One region of the Lysinibacillus sp. BNK-21 genome, then DNA from elsewhere that is predicted to be linked to it. Evidence: riboswitches for the same ligand, from Rfam matches in the RefSeq annotation. Region 1 holds a riboswitch; each other region holds the start of a gene.
The links. Region 1 has a riboswitch for cobalamin ahead of ACMGGO_RS10895 (glutaredoxin family protein). Riboswitches for the same ligand answer to the same signal wherever they lie in the genome.
Positions count from the first base shown of each region.

Region 2: it holds a riboswitch for cobalamin, as region 1 does, so the genes downstream of both, ACMGGO_RS00990 (hypothetical protein) here and ACMGGO_RS10895 (glutaredoxin family protein) in region 1, are expected to answer to the same signal.
Region 3: it holds a riboswitch for cobalamin, as region 1 does, so the genes downstream of both, ACMGGO_RS19910 (ABC transporter substrate-binding protein) here and ACMGGO_RS10895 (glutaredoxin family protein) in region 1, are expected to answer to the same signal.
Region 4: it holds a riboswitch for cobalamin, as region 1 does, so the genes downstream of both, cobT (nicotinate-nucleotide--dimethylbenzimidazole phosphoribosyltransferase) here and ACMGGO_RS10895 (glutaredoxin family protein) in region 1, are expected to answer to the same signal.

Region 1 covers NZ_JBLQTS010000001.1:2,132,825-2,140,446, reverse strand. Annotated here, with positions in the region: gene ACMGGO_RS10905 (SHOCT-like domain-containing protein) at 1-329, shown strand, start outside; gene ACMGGO_RS10900 (hypothetical protein) at 339-620, shown strand; cobalamin riboswitch at 991-1,169, shown strand; gene ACMGGO_RS10895 (glutaredoxin family protein) at 1,286-1,510, shown strand; gene nrdI (class Ib ribonucleoside-diphosphate reductase assembly flavoprotein NrdI) at 1,507-1,866, shown strand; gene nrdE (class 1b ribonucleoside-diphosphate reductase subunit alpha) at 1,863-3,956, shown strand; gene nrdF (class 1b ribonucleoside-diphosphate reductase subunit beta) at 3,944-4,912, shown strand; gene dut (dUTP diphosphatase) at 4,925-5,362, shown strand; gene ACMGGO_RS10870 (copper amine oxidase N-terminal domain-containing protein) at 5,508-6,356, shown strand; gene ACMGGO_RS10865 (PaaI family thioesterase) at 6,439-6,930, opposite strand; gene ACMGGO_RS10860 (hypothetical protein) at 7,231-7,622, shown strand, end outside.
Region 2 covers NZ_JBLQTS010000001.1:185,639-193,260, reverse strand. Annotated here, with positions in the region: gene ACMGGO_RS01005 (MATE family efflux transporter) at 1-967, opposite strand, end outside; gene ACMGGO_RS01000 (tyrosine-protein phosphatase) at 1,102-1,869, opposite strand; gene ACMGGO_RS00995 (ABC transporter substrate-binding protein) at 2,015-2,965, opposite strand; gene ACMGGO_RS00990 (hypothetical protein) at 2,949-3,506, opposite strand; cobalamin riboswitch at 3,664-3,862, opposite strand; gene ACMGGO_RS00985 (glutathione peroxidase) at 3,987-4,532, opposite strand; gene ACMGGO_RS00980 (hypothetical protein) at 4,613-5,167, opposite strand; gene ytvI (sporulation integral membrane protein YtvI) at 5,258-6,316, shown strand; gene ACMGGO_RS00970 (C40 family peptidase) at 6,448-7,602, opposite strand.
Region 3 covers NZ_JBLQTS010000001.1:3,945,296-3,952,917, forward strand. Annotated here, with positions in the region: gene ACMGGO_RS19890 (heterodisulfide reductase-related iron-sulfur binding cluster) at 1-1,313, opposite strand, end outside; gene ACMGGO_RS19895 (cob(I)yrinic acid a,c-diamide adenosyltransferase) at 1,676-2,239, opposite strand; gene ACMGGO_RS19900 (adenosylcobinamide amidohydrolase) at 2,252-3,712, opposite strand; gene ACMGGO_RS19905 (FecCD family ABC transporter permease) at 3,709-4,710, opposite strand; gene ACMGGO_RS19910 (ABC transporter substrate-binding protein) at 4,707-5,675, opposite strand; cobalamin riboswitch at 5,812-5,995, opposite strand; gene ACMGGO_RS19915 (acyl-CoA dehydrogenase family protein) at 6,053-7,622, opposite strand, start outside.
Region 4 covers NZ_JBLQTS010000001.1:3,274,097-3,281,718, forward strand. Annotated here, with positions in the region: gene ACMGGO_RS16840 (ABC transporter substrate-binding protein) at 1-408, opposite strand, end outside; gene ACMGGO_RS16845 (CotD family spore coat protein) at 962-1,267, shown strand; gene glnA (type I glutamate--ammonia ligase) at 1,366-2,700, opposite strand; gene ACMGGO_RS16855 (MerR family transcriptional regulator) at 2,756-3,133, opposite strand; gene ACMGGO_RS16860 (aminotransferase class I/II-fold pyridoxal phosphate-dependent enzyme) at 3,288-4,541, opposite strand; gene ACMGGO_RS16865 (trimeric intracellular cation channel family protein) at 4,883-5,488, shown strand; gene cobT (nicotinate-nucleotide--dimethylbenzimidazole phosphoribosyltransferase) at 5,540-6,595, opposite strand; cobalamin riboswitch at 6,686-6,862, opposite strand; gene ACMGGO_RS16875 (response regulator) at 7,280-7,622, opposite strand, start outside.

The DNA.
Region 1 (7,622 bases):
ATAAAGGATCAGAGCTGATTCAAGTGCTACAACAGAAAGAAGAATCAGAGAATAAATTTGCGGAAAAAACAAAGTATTTAGATAAAACGTTAAAGGTCCGTGTTGTATCCACCGAAAATGATAATGTCACGGTAAATTTACCAATTAAACTTGTCAAAGCCGTATTGATGGCAGGACACAGCATCGCTGCAAGTATTCCGCAATCTGAAAAATACGTAAAAGATATCGACATCAATCTTCTTCTTGAAGCAATTGAAAATGAACTAGATGGACAAATTGTAGATATAAAATCAGCAAACGGAGATTCCGTTGCAGTCTTCATTGAGTAGAGGCGACGAATGATGCATGTAAAAGTGAAAGCAAAAGACGTTCGCTTTACCGTCCCTGTTCCCTATACTGTGCTAACCATTGTCCTCTCCATTTTAACTTCTAAATGGATTCAGCAACAAGCCAATAAGTGGACAAAGGCATACTTCGATAAAAAGAAAATAGACTTTACCTTTCCCCTCATCGACAAAGAAATGCTAAAGCCGATTATCAAGGAACTACAAAATTATAAAGGACTTGTGCTAGTCGATGTCAAAGCTCAGGACGGGACTGAGGTTAAGGTTAGACTATAATCCCAATGATAGAATGGTAAGAGCATGTTATGATAAAAGCATGCTCTTTATTAATGTAATGAGCATCATTTGAAATGGGTAAGAGATGATCATTATTTCAGGACTTACGATAGAGACAACTATTTTTCAATGGTACATAAAATAGAAGATTTCTTTAAACTCAAATTAGAATTCTAGATCCATTTTAATAGAAAATCACGTACATCGTTAAAAATAGATTTTTGATTTGGGTATAAGTGATTAGTGGTAATCTATTTGGAACTACATAATTAAAAATACTGAATAATCCAAAAATAAAGAAGTTTAGAATCTTGATTTACTTTTCATTTGAAGGATGGTACACTTAAAACTATTGAACAACAACTATATATTGTGTTCGTTTTACAAAGGTACTACTACATGTAGTTTAAAAGGGAAGTTCGGTACAATTCCGACGCTGTCCCCGCAACTGTGAAGCTGACGATGATTGCAACCACTGTGCATTTGCATGGGAAGGGAATCAGAGAATGAAGCAAAGCCAGGAGACCTGCCTTTATAAAACAAATTTATCATTTCTTCGGGGATTAAGAGATGGGAACGTCAGTATTTTTGGTATGTTAACGTTTCCATTTAGCCTATCTCTTTAGAGGAGATAGGCTTTTTATTTTATGAAAAGAGGGATTTCTATGAAACTTTATACGAAAACAATTTGTCCAAAATGCCTATGGGTAAAATCTGAACTACAACGTGCAGGACTTGAAGCTGAAATTGTTAACATCGATCACGATGAACAAGCAAAGCAAACGATTATTGACGCAGGTTTTTTAAGTGTGCCTGTTTTAGAGATGAATGAAACTTTCATAGGAGATGTTCAGGAAATTGTTTCTCAAATTGAGTTGATTGCCCTATGATTGTTTACGCGAGTCGTACAGGTAATGTCCGAAATGTTGTATCCAAATTAAAGGCAGAATGTATCGAGCTCTCGGAAGAATTGCGATTGAACAAGCCATATCTCTTAATTACCTACACAGATGGTTTAGGTGACATTCCAGCAAAGGTACAACGTTTCTTAGAAAAAAACAGGGATTTTTGTAAAGGAGTAGTTGCCAGTGGTAATAGTAACTTCGGTCATCATGTATTTGGCGCTGCTGGTGAGAAAATCGCTGCTACCTATCATGTACCCTTAGTAAGGAAATTAGATTTACGAGGTAATCAAACGGATTACGAAGCAATACAAACGTTTTATGAAACGAGGGTAATGAGATGAAAACCTATTTAAAGCTTAATAATGACGTACTGAATCGTTATAGTACAACTGGATTACTTGAGTTAGAAAAGGACCGCGAAGCTACGCGCCGCTACTTTTTAGAGTATGTTAACGTACGTTTGCGTTATTTTATAGATATTGAGGAAAAAATACGCTATTTAGTTGATGAGGGCTACTATGAGAAAGCATTTATCGACATGTACGAAATGGAATTTATTAAGAAGCTGTACAAGAAAGCCTATGATTATAATTTCCGCTTTCCATCCTTTATGAGCGCAAGCAAATTTTACGATAGCTATGCTATGAAAAGTCGTGATGGGGAAGAGATCTTAGAAAAGTATGAGGATCGTATTGTCATTATTGCTTTGTATTTAGCTCAAGGCAACACGGCTCTAGCAGAACGCTCTGTCGAAGCAATGATGGAAGCCTATCAGCCTGCAACACCAACTGCTTTAAATAGTGGTAAGAAAGCACGTGGTGAATTAGTCAGCTGCTTTAAATTATCAATGGATGACTCCATGAATAGTATTGCTGAAAATATTGGCTATTGTTTAGAGCTATCACGCCTTGGTGGTGGAGTTGGGGTCAACTTAACAGATTTACGTCCATTAGGTGATCCAATTAAAGAGATATTAAATCGTGCAAGTGGTGTCATCCCAGTAGCGAAACTGTTAGAAAATTCTTTCAGTTATTCTAATCAGTTAGGGCAACGAAATGGCTCAGGTGTTGTCTATCTAAATATTTTCCATGCAGACATAGAAAATTTCATTTCATCAAAAAAACCAAATGCTGATGATAAAATTCGCCTCGCTACCCTTTCAACAGGGATTATTATACCTAGTATTTTCTTCGAACTGATGAAACGTGATAAGGATATTGTTTTGTTTAGCCCATACGATATTTTTAAAGAATATGGCAAACGTATGTCTGAAATTTCTATTTCAGACATGTACTACGAGCTACTTGATAACCCTAAAATTCGTAAAATTAAACGTTTAAATGCACGCAAGCTTTACACAGAGGTGAAAAAAGCACAATTTGAATCAGGCTATCCGTTTGAAATCTTTGATGATAATGTCAATAAGGTACACCCTTTAAAAAATATTGGACGTGTCAAAATGTCCAATTTATGTACAGAAATCTTACAAGTACAAGAGACAAGTATCATTACGGACCAGGATCAACCAAATGACTATGGATTAGATGTATCGTGTAACTTAGGTTCCATCGATATCCATGCAGCAAGTAAAGTCAATGATTTCGGCGCATTAGTCGATACAGCCATGCACCTATTAACAAATGTATCGCAAATGACACACATTAAGAATGTTCCGTCTGTTGCAAAAGCCAATCAATTAATGCATTCTGTAGGGCTTGGCTGTATGAACCTCCATGGGCATCTCGTGACAGAAGGCATCCTGTACGGCTCAAAAGATTCCATTGATTTCATGGATCACTTTATGGAAGCGATGAACTATTATTCTCTGAAATCTTCGATGGAAATGGCGAAAGAAAAAGCTGCAACCTTCTACCGATTTGAGGACAGTGATTATGCATCAGGTAGCTATTTTGACCAATATATCAATAAAACTGAAGAAGAACTATCGCCTGCTGTGTTGAAGGCGCTTGGCAATATTCCAATCATCACAAACAAGATGTGGGAAACGTTAAAGCAGGATGTAATGCAGTACGGTCTATTCCATTCCTATCGTTTGGCTATTGCCCCAACTGGTAGTATTTCATATATTCGTAGCTGTACGGCTTCAATCGCACCATGTACAGAGCGCGTAGAGGTTCGTGATTACGCCGATAGTAGAACCATTTATCCAATGCCTCATTTAACAAATGACAATAGTCATTTATATGTGGAGGCGTATGATGTGAATCCTTATGATTTAATTGATTTATATGCAGCTTCTCAAAAGCACGTTGACCAAGGTATTTCCATGACGCTTTATGTAACGGACAATTGGACAACCGAACAATTGGCTAAAGTATACATTTATGCGTGGATAAAGGGCATTAAGTCTGTTTACTATGTTCGTCAACGATTACAAAGCTTAGAGGAGTGTGTAGCATGTCAAATATAATTTATGAGGCAGTCAATTGGAATAAGGCAACAAGTGAGCTTGCCAATATATTTTGGGACCAGCAATGGAAGCAAATTTGGTTTCCAGAAGAAATTGCGGTCAGTAAAGATATTAAACAATGGAAAAGCTTTGAGCATCAGGACACATATAAAAAAGTATTTGCAGGATTAACCTTACTGGATACTGTACAAACAAATATCGGGATGAATCGTGTTGCTGCTTATACAGACGATTTACAGGAAAAGGCTGTCCTAACCGTTTTTGATGCATTCGAGGCGATACATGCCAAGTCCTATTCTTATATTTTCACAACGCTTTGTACAAACGAAGAAATCGACGAGCTATTTGAATGGGTTAAGAAAAATGAATTTCTACAGTATAAGGCCAATAAAATAGCAGACATTTATAATAGTATTGAAGAAGGCAATCCAGAGAGCTTATGGAAAGCGATGTTTTCATCCGTTATGCTTGAATCTTTCCTGTTTTATTCTGGCTTTTTCTATCCACTATACTTAGGAGGACAAGGCTTCCTACGAAACAGTGCCGAGATTATTTCACTCATCTTGCGCGATGAATCTATCCATGGGGTAGCAGTTGGATTTTTTGCTCAAAATTTATTCAAGCAATTTTCAAAGGAAAAGCAAGAAGAGCTACATTTATGGGGCTATGAGCTATTATTAGATTTATATCAAAATGAAATGAAGTATACAGATGATATTTATGCGGAAACAGGATTATCACCTGAAGTGCGAGCATATGTACGTTATAATGCTAATAAAGCTTTAATGAATGTCGGCTTTGAAGCCATGTTCCCAGAAGAGGAAGTCAATCCAATTGTGATGAATGGTATTCGTAATGAAGGCTCCACATATGATTTCTTTTCACAAAAGGGTGCTACCTATGCCAAGGCAAAAGTTGCGCCAATCACAGATGACACATTCAATTTTAATCGTTAAGGATGAAGAACAATGAATCTAGAAGTAAAAATTAAAAAAGTTCACGCTGATGCCATGCTACCGATACAAGCCAACCCTGGTGATGCAGGCATGGACCTCTATTCCATAGAAGCAGTAGAAATCCCAGCAGGCGTAGCCAAACTCATTAAGACAGGTATTCAGATTGAGTTACCTAAGGGAACGGAAGCCCAAATTCGACCAAGAAGTGGACTAGCATTAAAGCATAGTGTAACCGTACTGAATAGCCCAGGCACTATAGATGAAGGCTATAGAGGCGAAATCGGTGTTATTTTAATCAACCATGGTCAAGAACCATTTATCGTAGAAAAATCAATGCGCATTGCTCAAATGGTTATTCAATTTGTTCCTTCTATTCAATTAGTGGAAGTAGATGAATTATCTCAAACGGTCCGTGGAGAATCTGGATTTGGTGCAAGTGGTACGAAATAGCGTACCTATATATAAACCGCATAAAGTTTACTTAAAAATCCTGCGAAAATGCAGGATTTTTTTGTTACCGTTGCTAATAGCAGGAGGAAATAATAGGGTACATATGGAATGAAGTAATGATAGCGAATTAAAGGAGCTAATAATCATGAAAAAAATATGTTCAGGTATTTTCCTTATGTTGATTGTCATTCTTACATCTATCACAACTGCTGCAGCAGCTAGTAGTCAACTAAAAGTGGACGGTATGACAGTACAAACGGATGTGAAGCCCGAAATAAAAAACAATCGAACAATGGTACCTTTACGCGTGATTAGTGAAAATTTAGGGGCTAAGGTGCATTGGTCGGATGGGCAAGTGATACTGACCCAAAGTGAGATGAAAGTCAGTTTAAAGTTAAACAGTAGTAAAGCCACAGCAAATGGAAAAACGGTATTATTGGATGCAAAGCCATACTTAAAGAATGGACGCACCATTGTACCATTACGTTTTCTAGCAGAAATCTTTGGCTGTAAAGTTCATTATGATCATTTAACGATCTCTATCGATACAGAGCCATTGATGATTAAGGGTGTGGAAGTGAAAGCATTACTTCATGAATACCACATGACAATGGGGGGAGTAGTCGAGCAAATCAATGGCAATGCCTATATGCAAGAAATGCACCGTATATTTACTAAAAATATGGGCAAGAAGATAAAACAGCCTAACGACTACACATGGTCTGTCCATAGCACCGTAATTGGGGGCTATTATAAAATGGGCCAATATGATTTCCTGAACAAGGAAGGTAGTAGCATAGCACGTTATGATCTCTATTCGTTGGTGCAATCTTCAGATAAACCTTTGACTGGACAGCCAGACGTGTTGATTTATGACGCAGCTGTTGACCAATGGTATGAGTTTAACAAAACTGCCAGTGACTCTATTTATTCGTTAATGGAAACTGCTAAGAGAAATGGCTTTGTGACAGTTATTAGTAATACAGTTCCTTGATTATGAATCCATTAAAAACGCAATAGAAGAGCACATCTATAAATAAGATGTGCTCTTCTTATTTTAGTGAGGATAAAAAATGCTAATCATTTTTATTTAGAAAAGTACTAGGCATGACTACAAGAACTACTGTTCCACGAGCACAAAGCGTATCCTGCGCGTAAACTTCAGTTTCTACTTTCCATTTCTTCGGATGAATTTCTTCAACAGTGCCAATTGCCTTTAATGGAACATGTTGGGGTGTTGGCTTTAGGAAATCTACATTAAGGTTAGCCGTTACAAATCGAGGTGGCTCCGCTCCATCACCAATTTCATGTCCATTTTTACGATGCAAGGCAAGCGCTGCCGACCCTGTTCCATGGCAATCAATTAATGAAGCAATTAAACCACCATAGATAAATCCTGGAATACCCATATATTTTGATTCAGGTGTATAGATTGTAATCGTCTTATCACCATGCCACCCCGTGCGAAGATGATGACCATCATCATTCAAACGGCCACACCCATAACACCAAGCGATATCATCTGGATAAATATCTTGAATTGCTTTTTCTACTTTTAATTCTTCCATTCTTCTCTCCCCAATACTCTAGTATTATTTGTTTCTAATCGAACGTTAATCATTTAAGTATAATTAATCATTTCCATTCCATCAATAAAAATCTAAATATTCCATCTATTTAAACTATGTAAGAAAGCACTACCATAAAGTTGGACAAATTTTATTAGTGACAGATGGGGAGGGCTGGTATCAGAAAGTAGGAAAAGCTGCATAGCTTGTAAAACGCTGGCATGGTGCAACAATAGAAAGATGGTATACTATGATCGTTGCATTGCTGTGCTGAAGAAGGAATTAAAGGAGTCAAAAGGTATGTCATTAAAAAATATAATCGATTGTATTTGCAAGGAAGCAACTAATAAAGACAGTAAAAAATTAGAAGAATTACTAGAGCAATTGTATGATTATGAAAGTGCTAAAATACTTGATATTTACCCTTATCAGATAAAAAGTAATGAAAAATATAGTCAAGTTGAAGTATTCTTCGATAAATTAGAGATGGTCGATTTCCAACAAAAAACGCAGGATTATCATTCGTACCAGAAAAGCCTAGAAAAATTTGAGAGATTTTTTGAATTGATGTGGTTAAAATCATCTGAATTTTATGCATTTTATTATTTACCAGATCCTTTATATAAGGATCAATTGTATTATAAAGTCTACGAGAATGAGTGGAATAAAATTATACCTAAAGATCTTACAGA
Region 2 (7,622 bases), 1.9 Mb from region 1:
ATGCTGCACGAACACTTTTCCATAGCTGATGATACGCCTCATCTTTTTCTCCTGCACCTACATGACGACCAATAATAATGGCTGTTCCTGTACCAATGGCAATTGCAAATAAATACGTAAACATCGAAATATTCATAGCATATTGTCGTGCTGCTAGTGTTTCTGCTCCTAAGTAAGTCGCATAATATAAAAAGATGATTTGGCAAAATTGATAAAGTACCTGTTCAAACGCAGATGGTAAACCAATGTTTAGTATTTTTCTCACATATTCCTTTGAATACTCAAAATAATATTGTAACTTTACGCGCACTTCCATTACCTGATACAGCAACCAGAAAAATACTAGGACGGCTAATCCGCGACTAATGACAGAGGAAATAGCCGCTCCTTTCACACCAAGCTCTGGTAAACCTAAATTCCCAAAAATAAGACCGTAGTTTAGCACAACATGTAAGACGTTCATGCCAAGCGAAACGTACATAGTTTGTTTTGTCCAACCATGTACACGAATAATTGCAGCGAGTGCATTAATAATAGCCTGTAGGAAAATAAAACTCCCAATGATGGCTAAGTAACTTTGTGCATAGTGGAGTACTTCTCCCTGCAAGTTCATCATTGTCATTAAATGTCTCGCAAAGAAGAAAAATAAAATACTCATTAAAAGCCCAACGACCAAATTCATCGTGACCGCTAACGCCGAGATCTTGGCCGCTTCAAAAAAGCGTTTAGAGCCTAAATACTGAGAAACAACAATAGATGCACCATTGCCCACTACCTCCAGAATCAAGATGGCAATATGGATATATTGATTGGCTGCACCTACTCCTGATACAGCATTATCTGATAAAGCACTGAGCATAAAAGTATCGGCTAGTCCCATCAACATAAATAGAAAAACTTCTAAAAAGATTGGCCATGTTAAATGGAATAGACTTAACTTATTTGTCTCTTTAATTGTGTCTGCCAATACTTTCACTTCTCCTATTTTTTCTTAAAAATCTATTGTATCTTATCACAAATATTCAGACTGTAAAGAGATTTATAGGAAGACAGCGCTTCCACATAAAAAATCCCTTTCACATCGTGTGAAAGGGCTCATTTTTAAATTAAGCAATAAGATTGTAATTGCTCTCGTTTTTCAATTGTTAGGCCAAATTCCTGCTCTAAAAACCCAGTCTTAGAACCATAGCGACGATCCATCGCATCCAATGCTGCTTGTAAATAGTCTTCACGGGCGGACATTAATGCATAAAATTGCTGTAGTTCTTGCTCATTATACTGATGCTGAATAGCCTGAGCCATTCGTTCTACCATTGGACGTAAATGTATATTAGTATCTAAATAATCCTCCATGATAGTCTCCTCAGGTACATCTAAAGCTAGTAAAATAAGTGCTCCTCCAATACCCGTTCGGTCCTTACCAACTGCGCAATGATGTACAAGACCTAGATTATTAGGATTTTGAATCGTTTGCATTAACTCTTTAAATGAAAGATTGTTAAAAGGCATTTGTGCATAAAAATCCCGAAACATCTCAGGGCTTACCACTTTATAGAAATCTCTACCACCAGCATTGGTTGGCATTTCAAAAGCATGATTACCCTTCGCTGGGATTTGTATATATTGAGCATGCGAGAACACTGGGTTAGGATTATGATACGCCTCATTGTTATCGCGATAATCAAAAATGGTTTTAATCCCTAACGTTTCAAATAGCTCTTTATCCGCCAGTGTCATTTTTCCAAGGGCAGCTGAGCGGTAAAATAAACCGTTCTTTACCCTACGCCCATCTTTTGTTTTATATCCACCCATGTCTCGGAAATTATAGACTGCTTCAAATGGAATTATCTTTGTCTCTAATTGCTCCAATCACTACACCTCCTAAGATTATCAAGCATACTTACTTTTATTTTAAAGAACAAACTACATTAATTCCAATTTTCACGCTAGGTAATAATTTAAACCACATAAAAAATGCTAGCTGAATGGCTGACAGCTAGCATGGAAACATTTCTTATTTAAATAACTCTGGGTACACAGCCTTCGCTACTAATTCTACAGCTTCACCAATACGCGGACCAGGTCGATTAGAGATATCTGTATCAATGGACAATACCGCTTTGTTTTGAATAGCTTTCACAGTATTCCAACCATCTCGCCCAAGAATTTCTCCTATTGGATCTTCTGTATAGTTTACTGTTGTTAAAATAACATCTGGATTTTTCGCAATAACATCTTCCTCATTCACTTTTGCCCAGCTATTCAAGTCAGAAAAAACATTATTAACATTAGCTGTATCTAATATTTCTTGCTGGAAAGTGCTAGAGCCTGCTGTATATATGTCTGGCTTAGGGCTAACCTCTAAATAAACATTTTTCGGCGTTTTGACATCCTTCACCTTCGTTTGTACTTCAGCAATTTTCGCTTTAATCTCTTCGTTTAATTTATTTCCTTTATCAGGAACATCCATCACAGCAGCAATTTGTTCGATATCTCCATAAACATCGTCGAAAGTAGTCGCAGATTGAATAACAAACACTTTAATTCCTGCGTCCTCAAGCGGCTTTAGGGCATCCTTATCACCGATTGTATAAGCAATGACAACATCTGGCTTTAACGCTATAATTCTTTCACTGTTAAAGTTCGTAGTATCAGAGACACGTTCAATTTTTTGTGCTTCCTCTGGGTAAGTATCGTACTCAGTTGCTCCTACAATTTTATCGCCAACACCTAAAGCAAACAAAATTTCAGTATTACTTGGTTGTAAAGATACAACTGTTTTTGGTACTTCATTAAACGCTATTTCCACTCCACGGTCATCTGTCACTTTATAGCTTGTTTTCTCTGCTTGTTGTGTATCTTGCGAAGCATCTTTATTTTTTGTATCTTCAGCAGTGCCACAGCCTGCTAATACCAGTGCAAGTAAGAGCACTGATAGCCATTGGAAATTAAATACTTTTTTCATTGTTATTCTCCTTTTTCTTTTTCATTGGGTAGGATTTACTAATAAACGGTATTTCCGCTATTCCAGCTTGCTGATTCATAAAAACAGCCATGACAAAACATACATTAGCTAATAAACCAAGGTAATCGAAAAGAATAGCTGGAACCTCTCGTTCTTCTGATACTTTGTGTAAAGTACGATATGATTTTTTTGCCTCACTGCGACAAAGATGTAAGGCTGCAGCAGCCTCTGTTCCTTGAGGTAAAACAAAACTTTGAATCTCTTCCTTCACATGGCGAACGTAAAAATCATAACGTTCACTTAACCAAGATAAATCCTCTTCAGTTACTGCTAATTTCCCACGTACTGAGCCATTCACATGATAAGCCATAGGTAACATAAGCAATAAATCCTCAGCAACAACTTGAACATCCTCTTTTTTTACCGCAGCTAATGCAACTCCTAGATGTGTTGTCAGGCTATCTGTTCGAATTTCAAAATCGACCGTTGAAGCTTTCTCACGCATAAATGGATAACAAGAATAACGGGCATCTTTTTTCACTTGCTTCCCCCCTATTTTCTATAATGAAAAATTCTTATTTGAAAGGCATAAAAAAGTCGCTCCTTTTTGCAAAGGAACGACAAAAATAACATAATGAGCCATCAAACTAGACAAAGCCTATGTATTTGCCGTATATCCTCCTAGCTTCCGAGAAGTTTTTATACGTTCAAATAAAGGTCGGTCTCCTGGCTTGTACAGTTCGTCACATGAAACGAATGTGTTATAAAGGACCTTCCCATCTTCTTTGAGACAGTGGTAAATCTTTATAATGGCTGCACTTACAGTTGCGGAAACAGCTCCGGTTTTTCACCGGATTCCCGATTATGCTAATTAGCACCTTTATTCTGCAAGAATATTTCATTTGTAAAGCAGTTTATCATATATGCTTCAGAAAAAATAGCTGTACACAGTTTTAAAATATAGCATTATTTCTATTTGAAGAGAAAACCCTAACAAATTTTTACATTATTAAGAAATTTACTATAATAGTCTTTCAATTGCTTTTTCAATATCGAGCTGTGAATCTGTTGGTTCAAAGCGTGCGACGGTCTTACCATTAGCATCTACTAGAAATTTTGTAAAGTTCCAGCGAATATTACGACCATCTAAAAAGCTTGGGGCAAGTTGAACAATTGCTTCTGCCAACATTTTCTCCTGCATACTTGCCTTCCCAAACTCTCGGTAATCCACTTCATGCTTTAAATAATTAAAGAGTGGATGGGTAGCCTCTCCATTTACCTGTACAAGCTCAAAAATCGGGAATGTGACCCCATAGTTTACCTTGCATAGATGCTTAGTTTCCTCCCCATCTTCAGGATTTTGATGGCCAAATTGATCACAAGGGAATCCAAGAACTACAAAATTCTCTTTTCCATATTTATCATACATTTTCTGTAAGTCTTCAAATTGATATGTAAATCGGCATTGGTTTGCCGTGTTAACAATTAACATTGTTTTTCCACGATATGTTTCCATCGATAAAATTTCGCCATTAGGCTTCCGAACTAGATAATTATAAATGCTCATGCATAATCCCCTTTTTTCATTCATTATAGTTGACTATTCTATCGTTCATCAAAGAATTTGCACAAAAAAACACCACCTCGCTACTTTGAACGGATGGCTGACTTATACTTCTTTTTATATTTAGCATCTTGTTCTTCATTAATTAAACGATGGGCAATATCTAATAATTTCGAGTCATTTGTTTGATCAAATAACTTTTTAAATGACATAATAATATCCTGACGAATAAGAGATGGCTGTTTTTCATCTATACATGTTTGAAATCTTTTAGCTAGATACGATACAACCAAATCTCTTTGTACTGGACCCGCCTGTCCAATTTTCCAAATTGCTTGTAATGCATGCCTTGCCGTAGCAGATTGTTCATCGTAAGTCACAGCCCAAATCTTTAAAAAATCCTCCAAGACCCTTTCTTCTGGATCACTTTTTGCAGCTAAAGCGCATAAAATTTGTGCAGCACGTGCACGAGAATAACCATTATTGTATGTAAGTGCTTTTATTAGCTGTTCCCAAACTGCATATGTCCAATCTACGGGTTCCTGCATAATTTTCATTAATTCCTCGTAAGATTCATATTGAATATCGCGATCATGCTCTGTTAGATTACTAAAAAGTTGCAAAATCTCTTTTTCCATAATTCATCCCTACCTTTATTGTTTCAGAACGTAATAAAATTTGATTTATGGTACACTTAACTTAATTTTTTTCGCAAAGAAGGTGAGTTTATGAATAAATTTAATGCTAGGAAATTGATTTTTCGGTTGATTGTGATAATATCACTACTTCTAGCTGCCTATTTTGTTATCCCAGTGTCCATGCCTTTAATACTTGCTGGGATTAGTGCATTTTTCTTAGAACCGATTGTCATGTTCTTTAAACGGAAATGGAAAATGTCACGGAAAATAGCAGTTGCTTTTATTTACATAGTGAGTGTTATTGTTATATCTATTATTTGTTATCTTTCTATTACACAAATAATGACACAAATAATTTTACTATCTAAGCAAGCTCCCTATTATATTTCCAAGCTATCAGATATGTGGCTTCATATGCAAGAAAATATTTCTAAATACACAGAAGACTTTCCACCTGAAGTAAGTGCTTCGCTTCAAAAAACCACTATGGATTTCATAAAGAAAGTCGAAGAATCCTTTTTAAGCTTCTTTAATTATAGCAAAGTTTCTGCCTTCTTTTCAGAGATACCCAGCCTATTTATCAGTCTTCTCGTTTATATGATTGCGCTATTCCTATTTATGCTTGATTTGCCTAAGTTAAAGCAAATCACTTATAAATATTTAAAGCCCAATACAGCAAAGAAGATAAAAATTATTTTAAATCGCTTAAAAGATGCAACATTTGGCTATATGAAGGCTCACTTATTTGTAAGCTTTATTATTGGAGGCGTCACACTCATTGGACTGCTATTAATCCAACCGAAATATGCAGTAACAATGACGATTATTATCTGGCTAATAGATATTGTACCATTCCTAGGCTCTATCATTATTCTAGCGCCATGGGGACTTTACCACCTGTTGATGGGAAACACCTCTATAGCTGTAAAATTATTCATCTTAGCTGCTATTTTACTTATTATTCGTCGAGTAGTCGAGCCTAAATTAATGGGAGACCATATCGGTTTATCCACTTTACCAACATTAATTTCCATGTTCATAGGTCTACAGTTATTTGGTATTATCGGTTTACTTGTCGGCCCATTCGTTATTATTTTCTTTATTGCCTTGAAAGAGACAGGTGTCATCAAAGTAAATTTTAAAATTTAATATCAATTTAGTATGCAGGAAAGTTTCTTTTGAAAGAATAGCATTCCAAAAACAAAAAAGGTCATCTTTGTATATTTTTCTCTACAAAGATGACCTTTTTCTTATCTCAACCGTCTATATATTAGTGAGGCCTATTGAATACGTCCAAAGCCTACTAAGTATTGATTCCACCAATCAAGTGATTCAATTACGACACCATTGTTTTGAGCGTCGATCATTGTGTTATTACCTAAATAAATACCTACGTGAGCTACACCTGAACCATAGCTGAAGAACACTAAGTCCCCAACGCGTGCTTCACCTGCTGAAATGCGTTGTGTTGCTAAATATTGTTGTGATGCTGTACGAGGTAAAGAAACACCCGCTTGCTTATATGACCATTGTACAAGACCTGAACAGTCAAAACCTGTCGATGGGTTGCTACCACCCCAAACATAAGGACGTCCTAGGAATTGTTTAGCTGTTGAAATGGCATCTCCTGAAGAAACAGTGCCAGCTCCTGACCCAACAATAATTTTTTGTGGTTCGCCTCCACCATTATTCTGAGTTGCTTGTATAACTGGTGTAGCTGCTTGAAGTGCACGTAAACGAGCTGCCTCTTCTTCAGCTGCTTTACGCTCTGCTTCTAAACGTTCTTCTTCTTGTTTCGTTGCAATTTCAGCTTTTAATGCAAGTGATTTCGCTTCGTTCTCAGCTTTCTTCACTTCCATTTCGCTTTCTTTTTGCTGAAGCTCTTGGAATTGTTTTTGAAGTTCCTTTTGTTTTTCATCTAATGTAGCTTTTTGTTGCTCTAAGCTTGCTTTATCTGCTTCCTGTTGATCCACTAATTCTTGGTCAGCATCCATTAATGTTTTTACCGCTACGACACGATCCATTAAATCTGCAAAGCTTTTTGCCTCAAGCACTACATTTAAATAAACACCTACAGTGTTGTCTTGCGCTTGGTATGCAGCCATACGCTCACTTAAAATTTTTGAACGTTGCTCGATACGTTTTTGTGTTTCAACAATACTAGCATCCACTTCTTTAATATCTGCTTGTACTTGTTTAAATACCTTTACTTTTGCGTCGATCTCTTGTTGTAGTTTCGTTAGTTCTTCTTGTAATTTTTTAATTTGTGCATCTATTTCAGCCTTTTTCTCAATCATTTGTTGAGAAGTTTCTTCGGCATGTACTTCTGTTGGTTGAATTGTATTAAATAATAAGCCGCCAGCTAGTGCTAATGCTAGCACCATCGACTTACGCCATTTGTTACGCTTAGCCACGTTACCTTCATTTCCCTTCATCTATCAATTTCGCTCTCGAT
Region 3 (7,622 bases), 1.8 Mb from region 1:
TTTTCCTTGCGGTTTAAGCCCCAAGGATTACCTTGTCGTTCGATATTCGTCATTGCACGTTGAGCATCAGGATTTACTTTCCCTTCAGTCATTGTTAGATAACGACGTAGATCAATAATTTTATCAACATGCTCATTCATTACAGGGCATTGATCCTCACAGTTACGACATGTCGTACAAGCCCAAATTTCCTCTTCTGTAATGACATCGCCAATTAAAGATGGGCTGTAGATATCCTCAATTACAGCACCTTCAGCACCAGCTGCAATTGCAAGCTGGTTACCCTTTGTATTGGCAAAGAATTGATAAGGCACCCATGGTTTTTGTTTTGTTACGACTGCGCCCGTAAATGTTAAATGGTCACGCAATTTTACGATTAAATCCATAGGAGACAGCATTTTTCCTGTTCCTGTTGCTGGACACATGTTTGTACAACGTCCGCATTCTACACAAGAATATAGATCAAGCATTTGCTTTTGTGTGAAGTCCTGTATGCGTCCTACCCCAATAGAAGGCATATCCTCTTCGCTTTCAGCATTTTCTCCAGCTTCTTCCAAGGCCTCAAAATCAATTGGTGTTAATGTACCCGTACGATCTAAACGATTCATGTAAACATTAAGTGGACTGACAATTAAGTGGAAATGTTTAGACTGCGGTACGTATACCAGGAATGTTAATAGAATTAAAAGGTGTGCCCACCACATTACATAAAACACACCAGCGGCAACTGATGTAGGTAGGAAGCCAAAAATAGCAGCAATACTTGAAGCAACTGGCTCCGTATAAGTTAATCCCTCACCATGCCAAATTAATCCCATACCATTAGCGATTAATGTAGATACCATTAACCCACCAATGAAAATTAATACAAGGCCGTTTTTCCATCCTCGTTTTAGACGCACTAGCTTTTCAACATAGCGGCGGTAAAATGCCCACACTACCGCGATTAAAATCATTAAAACCACCAGTTCTTGGAAGAATGTAAAGACACCATAGAAAATGCCTAGTGGCAGATGTGACTCTGGTGCTAGTCCTTTCCAAATTAAATCAATGGCCCCTAACTGTACCATCAAAAATCCATAGAAAAACATAACATGTATTAAACCACTCTTTGGATCCTTTAATAGCTTATTTTGACCAAATACATTGACCATAATATAACGAAGTCGTTCTTTAACACTTTCATCAAACTCAACCTTTTTCCCCAATTGCACATACTTATAGCGTGTTTTCAACAGGTAGAAGAACAATCCTACTGCATAAAGCACAACCACGACTGTTAAGACAATGTTAGCAATTAATAATGGACTCATGGTTGGTCCCCCCTTTAGTTTGTCGTAATTTTCTCTCTTTGTGACGAATTTGCTAGTTCAAACAGAAATGTACTTCACTTTATCATTATATTCCTATTCTAATAAATGAGTGAGCATTCAGTCAACATAAAACGGAAATATTTCTGATAATTTTATATTCTTACATTTTACAAGAAAAAAAGCCACCCTGAATTTTTTCAAAGTAGCAATTTTTTACTTTCCTTAACTATTTTACTTATTGGGATGTCGCATATTCAGTAGACTTTTGAACATCTGCTAAAATTGCATACAAACCTATACCGCCCCGTAGCTTAATATCTGGCAATTCATTTTTTGTACAAAAACATTTATTAAATCAAACTTTATTTTTTAAAAACATTCCCACTGCGGATATATTCAACATCTGCAACGTTTAAGCGAGCATTTACAACACGTGCAGCTGCAAATAAATAATCCGATAAGCGATTTAAATATTTTTGCACAACCTTTGGTACATCTTCGACTTCTTTCATAAGTGTCACCATTTCACGCTCTGCTCGACGTGCAACCGTGCGTGCAATGTGTAAAGTTGCCGCTGCTGGTGCACCTCCTGGTAAAATAAAACGTTGTAAAGGTGGCGCTTCGTCTGATAAAGCATCTATACGAGCTTCAAGTACTTCAATCGGTTGCTCTGTTAATTTATAATGACGTTCTTTCATTACATTAGCAAGGTCTCCACCAGCATCGAACAGCTCATGCTGAATTGTCTCTAGGTCTGTTAAAATATCCTTGAAAAGCGCTTGATCTAATTCACTTACAGCCTTCCCAATAAAGGAATTTAATTCATCAATTGCCCCATATGTTTCCACACGTAAACTATCTTTATCAACCCGTCCTCCAATAAGACTTGTTTTCCCCGTATCGCCTGTTTTCGTGTAAAGCTTCATTTCTCTCATCTCCTAAAACTGGTTTTTATAATTCCTAATCGCCTGAACTGTTGTTTCATAGACACCCTTTGCAATCATTTTACCAACTTCCGTAATTGGGCCACCATACAGCATTTCTTCCCCTTTTTGAGTTGCAGCAATTAACAGACTATCTGTAGCAGTACCTGTTGCAATTGTTCCACTCCGCTCATCACGAATATTTTCTGATTGCAACGCCTTTGTTTTTGCCTCAGTTGCTGTCATCAATGCCTGAAAAAATGCCTCTTCCGATAAACAACCATTAATGATAACCCATGTATTAATAGTACCAATATATGGTTCATCTTGTCTTTCATGTACTCGAGATACATCAACTGCATTGCCTACGCCAGCAGTTACAGCTACGATTATACTGCCAAAAGGTGCTGAAAATTCATTGATGGCCACTAGAGCTGTTGGTACTGCTGTTAGCATAACAACAGTATTTGTAGGTGAAAAATTTCCCCTTTTTAAAAATTCTTTAACTTCTCGTTTCACATCGCTGATGACATAATCACCAGGAACTGAGCGATTTAATAAGCAATTATGCCAGCCAATACCTGGGTTATGAACTGCAGAAGATACGGTCTTCAGAGGAAGCTCTGATTGAAGTTGGATATATTGTTCAGTTATCGTAAAGTGCTCTTTTTTGATGACAGCTCGCTGTTGATAGTCTGTAGCTGCGGGCATCATTGTAATTTGAGGTTTTGGTATTTCAGGGTGAGCATATGTAGTCACCCGTGCTTGATAAACTTCTTCAATTTGGGAGGCAATTAATACTTCATGTGGTGCACCAAGTGCTCTCATTTGTCCGCTTTCCATTAGCAATAATTCATCACAATAAAGAGAGGCTAAATTCATATCGTGTAGTACCATAACAACTGTTAAACCGCACTCCATGGCTTCCTTCCGCACCATATCTAAAATTTGACGTTGGTGGGCAATATCTAAATGATTAGTTGGTTCATCCAGTAATAGTATTTCTGCAGTTTGAGCTAAGGCTTGTGCTACAAATACTCTTTGTTGTTCACCACCAGATAAAAATTCCATCGGTGTATGCTCATATCGCTTTACACCTGTTTGAAGCATTGCATGTTGAACTGCCTTCTCATCTTGTGCAGACCAACTCGAGAAAAAGCCTGTTTGATGCGGGTAGCGCCCCAGTGAAACTGCCTCTCTCACACTGTTCGAGAAAGCATTTGCATGTAGCTGTGGTAATACAGCCATTTTTTTCGCCAAAGCACGAGCATTATAAGAAAGAATATTTTGTCCATCAATCGAAATGGTTCCAGCAGTAGCTGGTAAAATACCACTCATTACTTTTAATAATGTGGATTTCCCGCTACCATTCGGCCCTAGAATGCCAAGAATTTTTCCTTTTTCAACAGTAAAACTAATGTCCCTGACGATTGGTACATCTTCATAGCCACCTGATAGATGTTCAACAACAATCATGCCCGTACCCCCTTGCTTCTTCGCTGCTTATAAAAAATATAGGAGAAAACAGGTGCTCCAATAAATGCCGTAATAACACCAATTGGTAGCTCTCTTGGCACAATGATTGTTCGTGCTACTAAGTCGCAAATAATGAGTAATGTTGCACCATTGAAAAAAGATAATGGTAATAAGTGGCGATGATCAGAACCCCAAATCATCCTTGTCATATGCGGCACCACTAATCCTACAAAGCCAATTGTGCCAGAAACCGCTACAGCTGCTCCAGTTAGCATGGAGCCACCTGCTAATATCAAATATTTACTGCGCTTCACATTAACACCTAAATGTTTTGCTCGCTCTTCACCATACAACAAAACATTTAGTTCTCGTCTTTGTGTCCATAGCATAATTGAACCTACAATCACAAATGGAATGATCATTTGGACATATGGCCAACCACGCATCGAAACAGAACCAAGTAGCCAGCCTATTACCTGACGTAATTCTTCACCAGATAAGGCAATCATTAATGAAATAAGGGAACCTAAAAATGAACTAAAAATAACACCTGTTAATATCAACGTTTCCATTTTTAATGAGCGGTCTACGAGTCTAGCAAAGCTCATAACAACTACCATCGTGATGATAGCACCAATCATACTGAAAATTGGCAGCGCATACAAACCGACAACAGGTATAGAAATACTAAAAAAGATCGTTAAAACAGCACCAACAGAAGCCCCTGATGAAACCCCTAGTGTATATGGATCTGCTAATGGATTTTTTAATAAACCTTGGAAAGCTGCTCCAGCAATAGCTAGAGATGCGCCTACTAGTCCCGCTAATAACACGCGAGGCAAACGAATTTTCCAAAAGATATTGGCGGCTGTTTCATCAACCGCCTTATTCCACAATACTTCTAATGGAATATGAACCGAGCCTATCGCTACGCCACACCAGATGCTAATAAGAAGAAGCGTACATGTTAATGTATAGGCTAGTGCTATTTTTTTCACTTAAATACCTCAGGATAGATTGCTTTTGCTAATTCTTCTAGACCTTCAGCTAAACGTGGCCCTTGACGACTTGTCGTACTTTCATCTACCTGCACAATCGCATTATTTTTTACGGCATTAATCGTATCAAAGCCCGCACGTTTTGGTATTTTCGTTAAAATATCTGGTACATAATGATATGTCACCACGATGACATCTGGATTTTTTGCGATAATTTGTTCTGCATCAATTTTATACCAATTATCGCCATCTACAGCTACATTCTCTGCATTGATCATTTCAAGCATAGCGTTCATAAATGTACCATTGCCAGCTGTATAAATATCTGGCTCATCTGATGCTTCAACTAACACTTTTTTGGGTTCAACATCCTTGACTTTAGACAAAACTTCTTCTACTTTTGCCTTCATATTAGCGACAATTTTTTCTGCCTCTGGTAATTTCCCTGTAGCACGTCCAAGTTGCTCAATTGTTGTATATGTTTCATTAAAGTCTTGTGCATTTTTTACAACAAATACTTTCAAACCTGCTGATTCAAGCTGTGCAATAGCCTCTTCTGAAAGAGACATGCTAGATTCGTGTGAAAAAACGATATCTGGTTTTAAGGCAATAATTTTTTCAATATCGTATTCCATACCGCCAACCTTATCCTTCTCAGCTGCCTCTGGCGGATAATCGTCGTTGTCCGTAACACCAACTATTTCATCATTTAAACCTAGTCCAAAAAGGATTTCAGTATTACTTGGAATAAGTGAAACAATTTTCTCAGGAGGTGCTTCAAGTGTAATGTCCTTACCAAGGGCATCTGTTATCGTCATTGGGAATGTTGCTTCATCCACCTGTGCTGTTTCTTGCTGTGTTTGCTGCTCGTTAGATGGCTTGTTATCTTTTGCTTCCTGCCCACAAGCAGCTAGCAAGCCTACTGCTAAAAATGCTGATAATCCTATTTTCCAAAATTTCTTCATGTGAATCCTCCTTCGTTGATCCGTGCGACATTTCGCTTTATTCTACATCAAAATAAAACCCCTCATCTTTGATCGATGAGGGGGCAAAATCGCACCAAAAAAACTGATACAAAATCCACCACCCTATCCTCGTAGGTTGTCATGTCGTTATAAAGGCAGGTCTCCTGGCTAGTGCTACTTGCGATTTTTCAAGCCTTCCCGAAATCTTCAGTGGCATCATTTGAAAAAACTCACACTTACAGTGGCGGGACCGCATCGGAATTACACCGATTTCCCTTTTCACTTTACTTAAGTAAAGAACCTTTATAATATTCAGTTGATTTCATTATACATGAAAATGAAAAAAGTCGCCTCCATTCAAGACGACTCCCCGGCCATTATACAATTTCAGAAAAGTATTGGACTGTTTTCATTTGAGCACCCATTTCTCTTAATGACCATGTCTGTTCTAAATAAACGTCCGCTAGTTTTTCATATTTCCCACCAAATTTATGTGCCCACTCAACCGCTATGACACTTTCATAAAGGTGAGCCATTTTTTCCGCCATACCCTTAGATTCAAAAGTTTTCGTTGCCTCGTCTAAAGCGCTAAAAATTTGCAGTTTCACAGACATATTCGCCAATTGTTCTTTAACGATTTGTACTAGTGAGCTGTCAGCTAATTTGTCTAATCGTTCCTCCATCTCCTGTACAAACAGTTCATGAGCATGAAACTTATCTACTAAACGAATGAGTTCTAAGGCCAAAATATTAGCCGTACCCTCCCACACCGTTAACACTTGGGCGTCTCTTAATAAGCGGGGCGTTACAAAGTCTTCTATATAGCCATTACCTCCGTGTAATTCAATTGCCTCACTAGCATAATGAACAGCTTGCTCTGCTGTTTCCTTTTTCATAATGGCAATATATAAACGATTCATAATAAGATCTTGCTGAGTTCCCTGTCCACTTGTCACTTTATCGTATAATTGGATAAGATCAAAAACTGTCGCTACTTCCACGTGCAACTTAGCTGCAAATTTCCCTAAAGTATCCTGAATCATAGGGTACTGTGTTAAGGGCTTGCCAAATGCATGTCGATTGCTTACATAATGTTTTGCCTCTAAGAAGCCGCGACGCATAATACCAATTGAAGCGACTGCATTACAAATTCTAGAGAGATTTAGTGCTTCTAGCATATAATAAATCCCTTTATTTTGCTCCCCTACAACATAGGCAAGTGCACCATCAAATTCTACCTCACCAGAGGGAACTGCCCGAACGCCTAGCTTATCTTTCAGTCGGCGAATACGTAAATGATTTGTTGTTCCATCTTCTTTGCGCCAAGGAACTGCAAACAATGTTAAGCCTTTGGAACCTGCTGGCGCACCTTCTAGTCGTGCTAATACCATCGCTACACCACACATGCCCGCATTGGATGCAAAATATTTTTCACCATATAGACGATAAGCAGTGCCATCCTTTCTCGCCTCCACCACATTTGCACCTACGTCAGAGCCCCCTTGACGTTCTGTTAAAAAGGTCGCACCTTCATATAAATCTGTGTCACCTGTTGCACACACATGTGGTAAAAAACGCTGCTTTACCTCTTCATCTGCATAATGATCTAATAGATAGGCAGTTGCCATTGTCAATGTTACTGGACAATAAAAACCGGGCTCTGCATGTGATAGCAAATAACCTTGTGCAAAGCTATAAACATAATTCCCCTTGTGTCCTAGCTGCGGAATATGCTTGTGTACATAACCTACAATCCCAGTATTATATGTCTCTTCAATCGTTTTTTTATAGCCATCATTAACCCAAACCTCTGATATCTCTTCACCATAGGCATCATATCTTTGAAGGCGAGGCTCACCCTGTCGATCTGTATGCTTTGCCCTCGCATCAATATCACCTGCACATAGCTCACCAAAATCTGTTAACTCTCGTTGGGCATAGGATAAA
Region 4 (7,622 bases), 1.1 Mb from region 1:
TAAATCTGGTTTAAGCTTTGCAATTTCTTCAAGGTTTGGTTGTGTTTCTTGTCCTACAATTGCAACGCCATCAAGCTCATTCTTCATATAATTATAAACAGGCGCTTCTGCCCAAGATTCTACTACCCCAACTGGTTTAATGCCCATAGCAACTGCAACATCTGTTGCGCCTTGATATAGTGTAACGATTTTTGTAGGTGTGCCTTCAATCGTTGTAGTACCCATTGCATGTGTAATCTCACGACTAGAAGATTCTGATTCAGTGTTGCTTTCTTCTGCTTTGTCGTTCTCTTGTGAACTACTGGAGTTCGATGTTTTCTCCCCACATCCAACTAATAATAACGTGAAGGTTAATAGTAGTGTGAAAAGTATAAAAAAGTTCTTTTTTTGCAGTGATAATTTTGGCATACATTTCCTCCTAAGAAATAATCGACAACGATAATCATTATCAATTAAAGAGTATACTGTACGATTGTTTTATTGACAATATCTATTTTTTCAAAAAACATACTTTTTTAATAAAAAGTTTTACATTATGACGCTAGGAAGAACGTTATTTGAAAAACCTATTCATCGTGTTGAAAACCAAGCATTTGGATGGTTGTTAGACTCATTATCTTCACTTTGAAAATATGTGCTATTTTGTTCACTACTGTTAGACATGAAAGAAGTTTTGCAGCATGATCAGGGGAGGATCATCGCCCTTTGGAAAGGACGATGATGGAACGGAAAACGCCTCGCCCTGCGAAATTGCTTTTCCTGCCGTTGACATCATCATTTTCAACAATATGTCATGCTTTCATTTCACTCAAAGACGTAGGCAAATTGATTATAGATTTTCTACTATTTTAGTTACTTGTTAGATTTACCTATGCATTAATAGGCAAATAAATAGACCCTATCGACGTATATCTCATATCTTAATAATGAACTACAACTTATCAAAACAGGAGGTAATAACATGTTTCAACGAAGACGCCATCCGGCAAAAGGTCCTCACTGCTGTCCGCCACAAATGATGCCAATGCAATATGATCCACCACAATTTTTACCACCAGAGCAATATGTACGCACAAATTATATCCATACAGTTGTTCCACACGTACAACCTGCACATGTTACAACAGTGAACAAACATATGATTGATCATCAGTATTATTTCCCATGCACAGAATCTGTCGTGAATGAATGCTGTGAAACACATACAATGTGCGGTATGCCACCTAACCCTTGCCATATGCCACACCATCATAAACATATGCGCTAATACTAAAATAACGATGGGGTTGTCATATGACCCCATCGTTCCTAATATGTTCAGAAAAAAACCGAGTACCCTTTATCAGGCACTCGGTATCTTTATGATTAATACATTTTTAAATATTGATCGCGTTCCCATTGATGAACAGTTGTACGGTACATATCGAACTCGATTTCTTTTGCTTCTTTAAAGTTTGCATAAATATGCTCACCTAATGCTTCCTGTGCTACTTGATCTTTAGCAAGTAATGTTAGTGCATCATCAAGTGCTGCAGGTAGGTTTTCAATACCATTTGCTTGACGCTCTTCTTCCGACATCACATAGATGTTGCGGTTAATAGCAGCAGGTGGTGTTAGGCTTTGACGAATACCTTCAAGACCTGCTTCTAAAATAACAGCCATCGCTAAATATGGGTTTGCAGAAGGGTCTACAGAGCGTACTTCAACACGAGTTGAAAGGCCACGTGCAGATGGAATACGAATTAATGGTGAACGGTTTTGTGCAGACCATGCTACATAACATGGTGCTTCATAACCTGGTACTAGACGTTTATAAGAGTTAACTGTTGGGTTTGTTACAGCTGTGAAACCTTGTACGTGTGCAAGAACACCCGCCATGAATTGCATAGCTGTTTCAGAAAGACCTAATTCTGTAGATTCATCATAGAACGCATTTTCTTTGCCTTTAAATAGTGACACGTTAAAGTGCATACCAGAGCCTGCTTCACCAAATAGTGGTTTTGGCATAAATGTAGCGTGTAAGCCATGTTTACGAGCGATTGTTTTAACCACTAATTTGAATGTTTGGATGTTATCACATGCAGTAACAGCATCCGCATATTTAAAGTCGATTTCGTGTTGTCCTGGAGCTACCTCATGGTGTGATGCTTCAATTTCAAAGCCCATTTCTTCTAGCTCTAACACGATATCACGACGGCAATTTTCACCAAGATCTGTTGGCGCTAAATCGAAATAACCACCATGGTCATTTACTTCTAATGTTGGTTCGCCTTTTGCATCTAATTTGAATAAGAAGAATTCTGGCTCAGGCCCTAAATTGAAGCTTGAGAAGCCCATTTCTTCCATTTTTTTAAGAATTCGTTTTAGGTTGTTACGTGGGTCACCAGCAAACGGTTCGCCTTTCGCAGTGTATACATCACAGATAAAACGTGCTACTTTCCCTTTTTCAGAAGTCCAAGGGAATACTACGAAAGTATCAAGATCAGGATATAAATACATATCAGATTCTTCGATTCGAACGAAACCTTCAATAGATGAGCCATCAAACATCATTTTATTTTCCAGTGCTTTGTCTAATTGACTTACAGGAATCTCAACATTTTTGATAGTGCCAAGAATATCTGTAAATTGTAAACGAATAAAGCTTACGTTTTTTTCTTCGATGAGACGTTTAATGTCCTCTTTTGTGTATTTACCCACAGTTTTCCACACTCCTATAATTTGTCTAGCTTTTATGTTTACCCTACTCTATTTATTAATAGAATCGAGATAAATCCCCTCTTCGGATGGACGATTTTTGCATGCGCTGTGCTTGACGCATTTCTTCGCGCATAATTTGGCGTAATTCTGAATCACTTAAATCTTGCTCATCAGTTGTTGCAACAGGATTTTTCTTTTTAGCAAATATTTTTTTAATCTTCGCCATATTCATACCCTGTTCTAAGTAATCTTTAACCTCAAGCAATGTGTCGACGTCATTTAGTGAAAACATACGTCGATTGCCTTCTGTTCGGTGCGGCTCAATTAAATGGTGTTCTTCATAATAACGAATTTGTCTTGCCGAAAGCTCTGTTAATTGCATCACGATACTCATCGATAATAACGGCATAGTTCGTCTAATTTCACGACTCATTTAAGTCCTCCTCCAATACCCGCTTATCATATAACGAAATTTTTTTACTGTCAACCAACCATGTAAGGTTATCTAACATGGTTGGCACTATTTTTTTCAATTCGATTAAAAATTGTAAAAAACTATTCATATTTAGGCTTTATCTATTGTCTTGTTATGCTTTTTGAATGGCTTGAACCGCACTGCAAATAGCAAATTTTACGTGTTCGTATGTTAGTCCGCCCTGGATAAATGCTGTATATGGAGGTCGTATTGGGCCATCCGCTGTTAGCTCAATGCTGGACCCCTGAATAAATGTTCCAGCTGCCATAATGACATCATCTTCATAGCCTGGCATATAGGCTGGTTCAGGAGCATAATGGGCATTTATCGGTGAGTTCGCTTGTATTTCACGACAAAAGTCAATCATTTGCTGTGCTGTTTGGAACGATACTGATTGAATTAAATCTGTACGCTTCGCGTGATAGCTTGGAGAAGTGCTCATGCCGATTTCCTCAAGCATTGCAGCTGTAAATATTGCCCCTTTTAGTGCTTGCGATACAACATGTGGTGCTAGGAAAAATCCTTGATAAAAATCACCTAGTGTATTTAATGTGGCCCCCGCTTCTGCTCCAATACCTGGAGATGTCATACGATAGGCACATTTCTCCACTAAATCTGCTCGGCCAGCAATATAGCCACCAATTTTAGCCAAGCCTCCACCTGGATTTTTAATGAGCGAGCCTGCCATTAAGTCAGCACCGACCTCTGTAGGTTCCTGCGCCTCTACAAACTCGCCATAGCAGTTATCTACAAAAATAATAGCTTTCGGAGCTAATTTACGTACCTTTACACACATTTCTGCAATTTCTTCAATTGTAAAGGATGGACGTGTGGCGTAGCCTTTTGAACGCTGAATCGCAATCATTTTGGTTTGTGCTGTAATGGCCTCTTCAACACCTGCCCAATCAATAACCTGATTATCTAGTAAATCCACATGTCGATAACCGATTTTATAATCTTTCAGTGAACCTGTATCTTTATCACCACCATCGACAATGGATTGCAATGTATCATATGGCTGACCAGAAATATAAAGCAGCTCATCACCAGGACGCAAAACACCGAATAGACTAAGCGTGATTGCATGTGTGCCTGAAATAATTTGTGGTCGGACTATGGCTGCCTCTGCACCAAATACCTCCGCATAAACACGCTCTAGATTATCGCGCCCCTCATCATCATAGCCATAGCCGTTTGATGGGTGTAAATGATAATCACTTACTTGATGCTTTCTGAAAGCTGCTAGCACCTTCTGCTGATTGTAGAACGCCATTTCTTCTACATTGGCATGATAAGGCCGAACTTGCTCCTCTACTTTTGCCGCTAACGATAGCGTTTCTGTTGATAAATTTGATGTAAACGTCATTCTTTCTTCTCCATTTCACAATGTCTCGCATTTCAATCAGTAAGATTTATTGACTATCTAAATTGACTTCAATCACTCTAGAATTCCCTAACCAACTACTGGTATATGAACGCTTTTGACGAATGTTTTTCTTTATTTTAATCACATTTTATCAATTTGTATGTGCACCTGTAAAACTTGCCTATTGTTTCTAAGAGGATTTTACGCTAAGCTAATGTGCGGACTCATTTCAAGATGCGTATTTAATGACCGATTTTGGCTATTAAATTCATAGATTCTGTTACGTAAAAAGTCTTTTAACTTTTAATAAAGTTTATTTATTGATAGAAGGGGTGAAAGGGATGGCTTGGGAGGTTTTTAGTATTATAGGAACAATTGCCTTTGCTATTTCTGGGGCAATTATTGCCATGGAAGAAGAATACGATTTATTCGGTGTATATATACTTGGTATTGTGACTGCTTTTGGTGGAGGAGCTATCCGAAATTTACTCATTGGACTACCTGTCACAACACTTTGGGGACAGGATATGATGTTTCAAATAGCGCTTGCTGCGATTACGATATTCTTTATTTTTCCGCATCATCTGATTCAACATTGGCATCGTTGGGGTAACTTCACAGATGCGATTGGCTTATCAGCATTCGCTATTCAAGGCGCACTCTATGCTGTTAAGCTTGATATGCCAGTAAGCGCAGTCATTGTAGCTGCTGTTTTGACAGGTTCAGGTGGGGGTATTGTACGAGATTTATTAGCTAGAAGAAAACCATTAGTTCTCCGTGATGAAGTTTATGGTGTTTGGGCAGCTCTTGCAGGATTGCTAATCGGATTCGAGGTTTTTACAGGAGACATTTTCCTTTATATTTTATTCGCAGTGATTACAGCTTTACGTATTCTTTCCTATATGATGAAGTGGCGCTTGCCATTACGAAAGTTAAATCGTGCATAAACACCATTCAGCCAATGACCAAAAATTAAGTCATTGGCTGTTTTATTGTTTTTATCTTTTTAACAACTGCATTGATTCTTCTAAAGTCGCCATGTTTTTCATCATCGAGCAAGCTGCATCTAAAATAGGAAAGGCTAAGGCTGCTCCAGAACCTTCGCCTAAACGCATATTCATGTGCAACATTGGTTCAATGCCTAGTAAGGCAGCGGCAATTTTTGCCCCTGGTTCCTCTGAAGCATGGGAAGGAATGATATAATCGATTACTTTTGGTTCGAGCTTATAAGCAATGAGGGCTGCTATAGTTGAAATAAATCCATCAATGACAACGGGTTTACGATGGGCAGCAGCGCCAAGAATAATACCTGTCATCGCCCCTATCTCTAACCCTCCAACCTTAGCCAGAACATCAATAACATCATTTGGATTAGGCTTATTTAAGGTAATTGCTTTTTCAATAACTGCTGCTTTATAGGCAATGCCTCCTTGGCCTACTCCTGCACCAAACCCCGTTACTTCGATAGGGTTGCATCCCGTTAAAACAGCTAATATCGCAGCACTTGGTGTTGTATTGCCGATGCCCATTTCTCCAGTCCCAAGTACATCAGCACCTTTTATGATTTCCTCAGTGGCCACACGGATTCCTACTTCTATCGATTGAATGGCTTCTTGTTTGGCCATAGCTGGACCATGTGCCATGTTATCTGTACCATATTTAATTTTATGAATAATGACACCTGCATCAAGTGGAATATCTTCTTTTACACCCACATCTACTGTGACCACCTTTGCATTGGTAATCCCCGCAATCGCACAAACGCCTGTACCCCCCTTAGGAAAATTTAATGTTTGAAAGACCGTAACATCTTGTGGATTCGTGGTTACACCTTCCTCGTAAACACCATGATCTGCAGCACAGACAATCATCACTTTTTTGTCGACCATCGGATATAATTGTCCTGTTATACCAGAGAGCTGTACGGCAAGTGATTCTAGTTTACCTAAGCTACCTGGGGGCTTACAAAGCGCATCAATCCGCTTTCTAGCTTGCTCCATACTTTTCATATCAGCCCCCTGAATGTTTTGAATTGTGTCTTGTAATAATTGCATGATTATTTCTCCTCTCGTTCTCATAAGACAAAATAAAAAGTCTGTAGTTTATTGTCATGACAAATAAACTACAGACTTTTCCATCATCTATATCTTCTATAGCATGTAGGCAGGTCTCCTGGCTCAAGTTCAACACCTCATAGTACCTTCCCAGCAATTTGCTAGTGGCATACACTATGAAATTCCCTTATACAGTGGCGGGTCCGCTAAAGCTTTTCACTTTATTCCCTATTCTCCCTAATGGGCACCTATTGCTTTTATGTAATTTCTTTTAATTTACTACAAAGCTTTCTTGCTATCAATACGAAACAATTAAAGTAAAGTATTTTTATTTGGAGCTATTTCACATAGTTCCTATAACTATTGAATAGAAACCAATATTGTTAGCGAGTCAATATAGTTTAAAATGAATACACTTTGCCCCTTCAAATGACTATTCTCAAAAAAAGATGAGCCTATACCGGGATGGCTAATGCCAAACATAAGTAAAAGAATAGATTTAACATCGATATACATGATTTAAAATTTACTAGTTACTAAAGTCTGAGAAATAACATTGTTAAAGAAAATTGCAGAATTTTTTTAACAAGCTCTTTTAACACACACAATTTGTCAACTCTCTTCTGGTTCCTACTTTCTACGTGTTTAGCCTATAAAGAACGAATCTACAGTACATCATTCTTTCTATTTTTTTATGGATCGATATTTAGCAGGTGTCATACCAACATATTTTTTAAATACTTTACTAAAATATTCTTCATTGCTATAACCTACTAATAAAGCAATTTCATTATTTCTTTTATCACTATAATCTAATAGCTGCTTAGCTTTGTTAATTCTAAGTTCATTTAATAGGTGGATAAAATTTTTATCAATGCTTTTTTTTATTAATATACTTAAATTTGCTTGGCTTTTGTTAAAGATGTTTGATAAATAATTCAAATCTAGTTGCGGATCATCAAAATGCGTATAAATATAATCGACTATTTTTTTACCTAAATTATCCCTATTGCCATGTAAGTTAAGT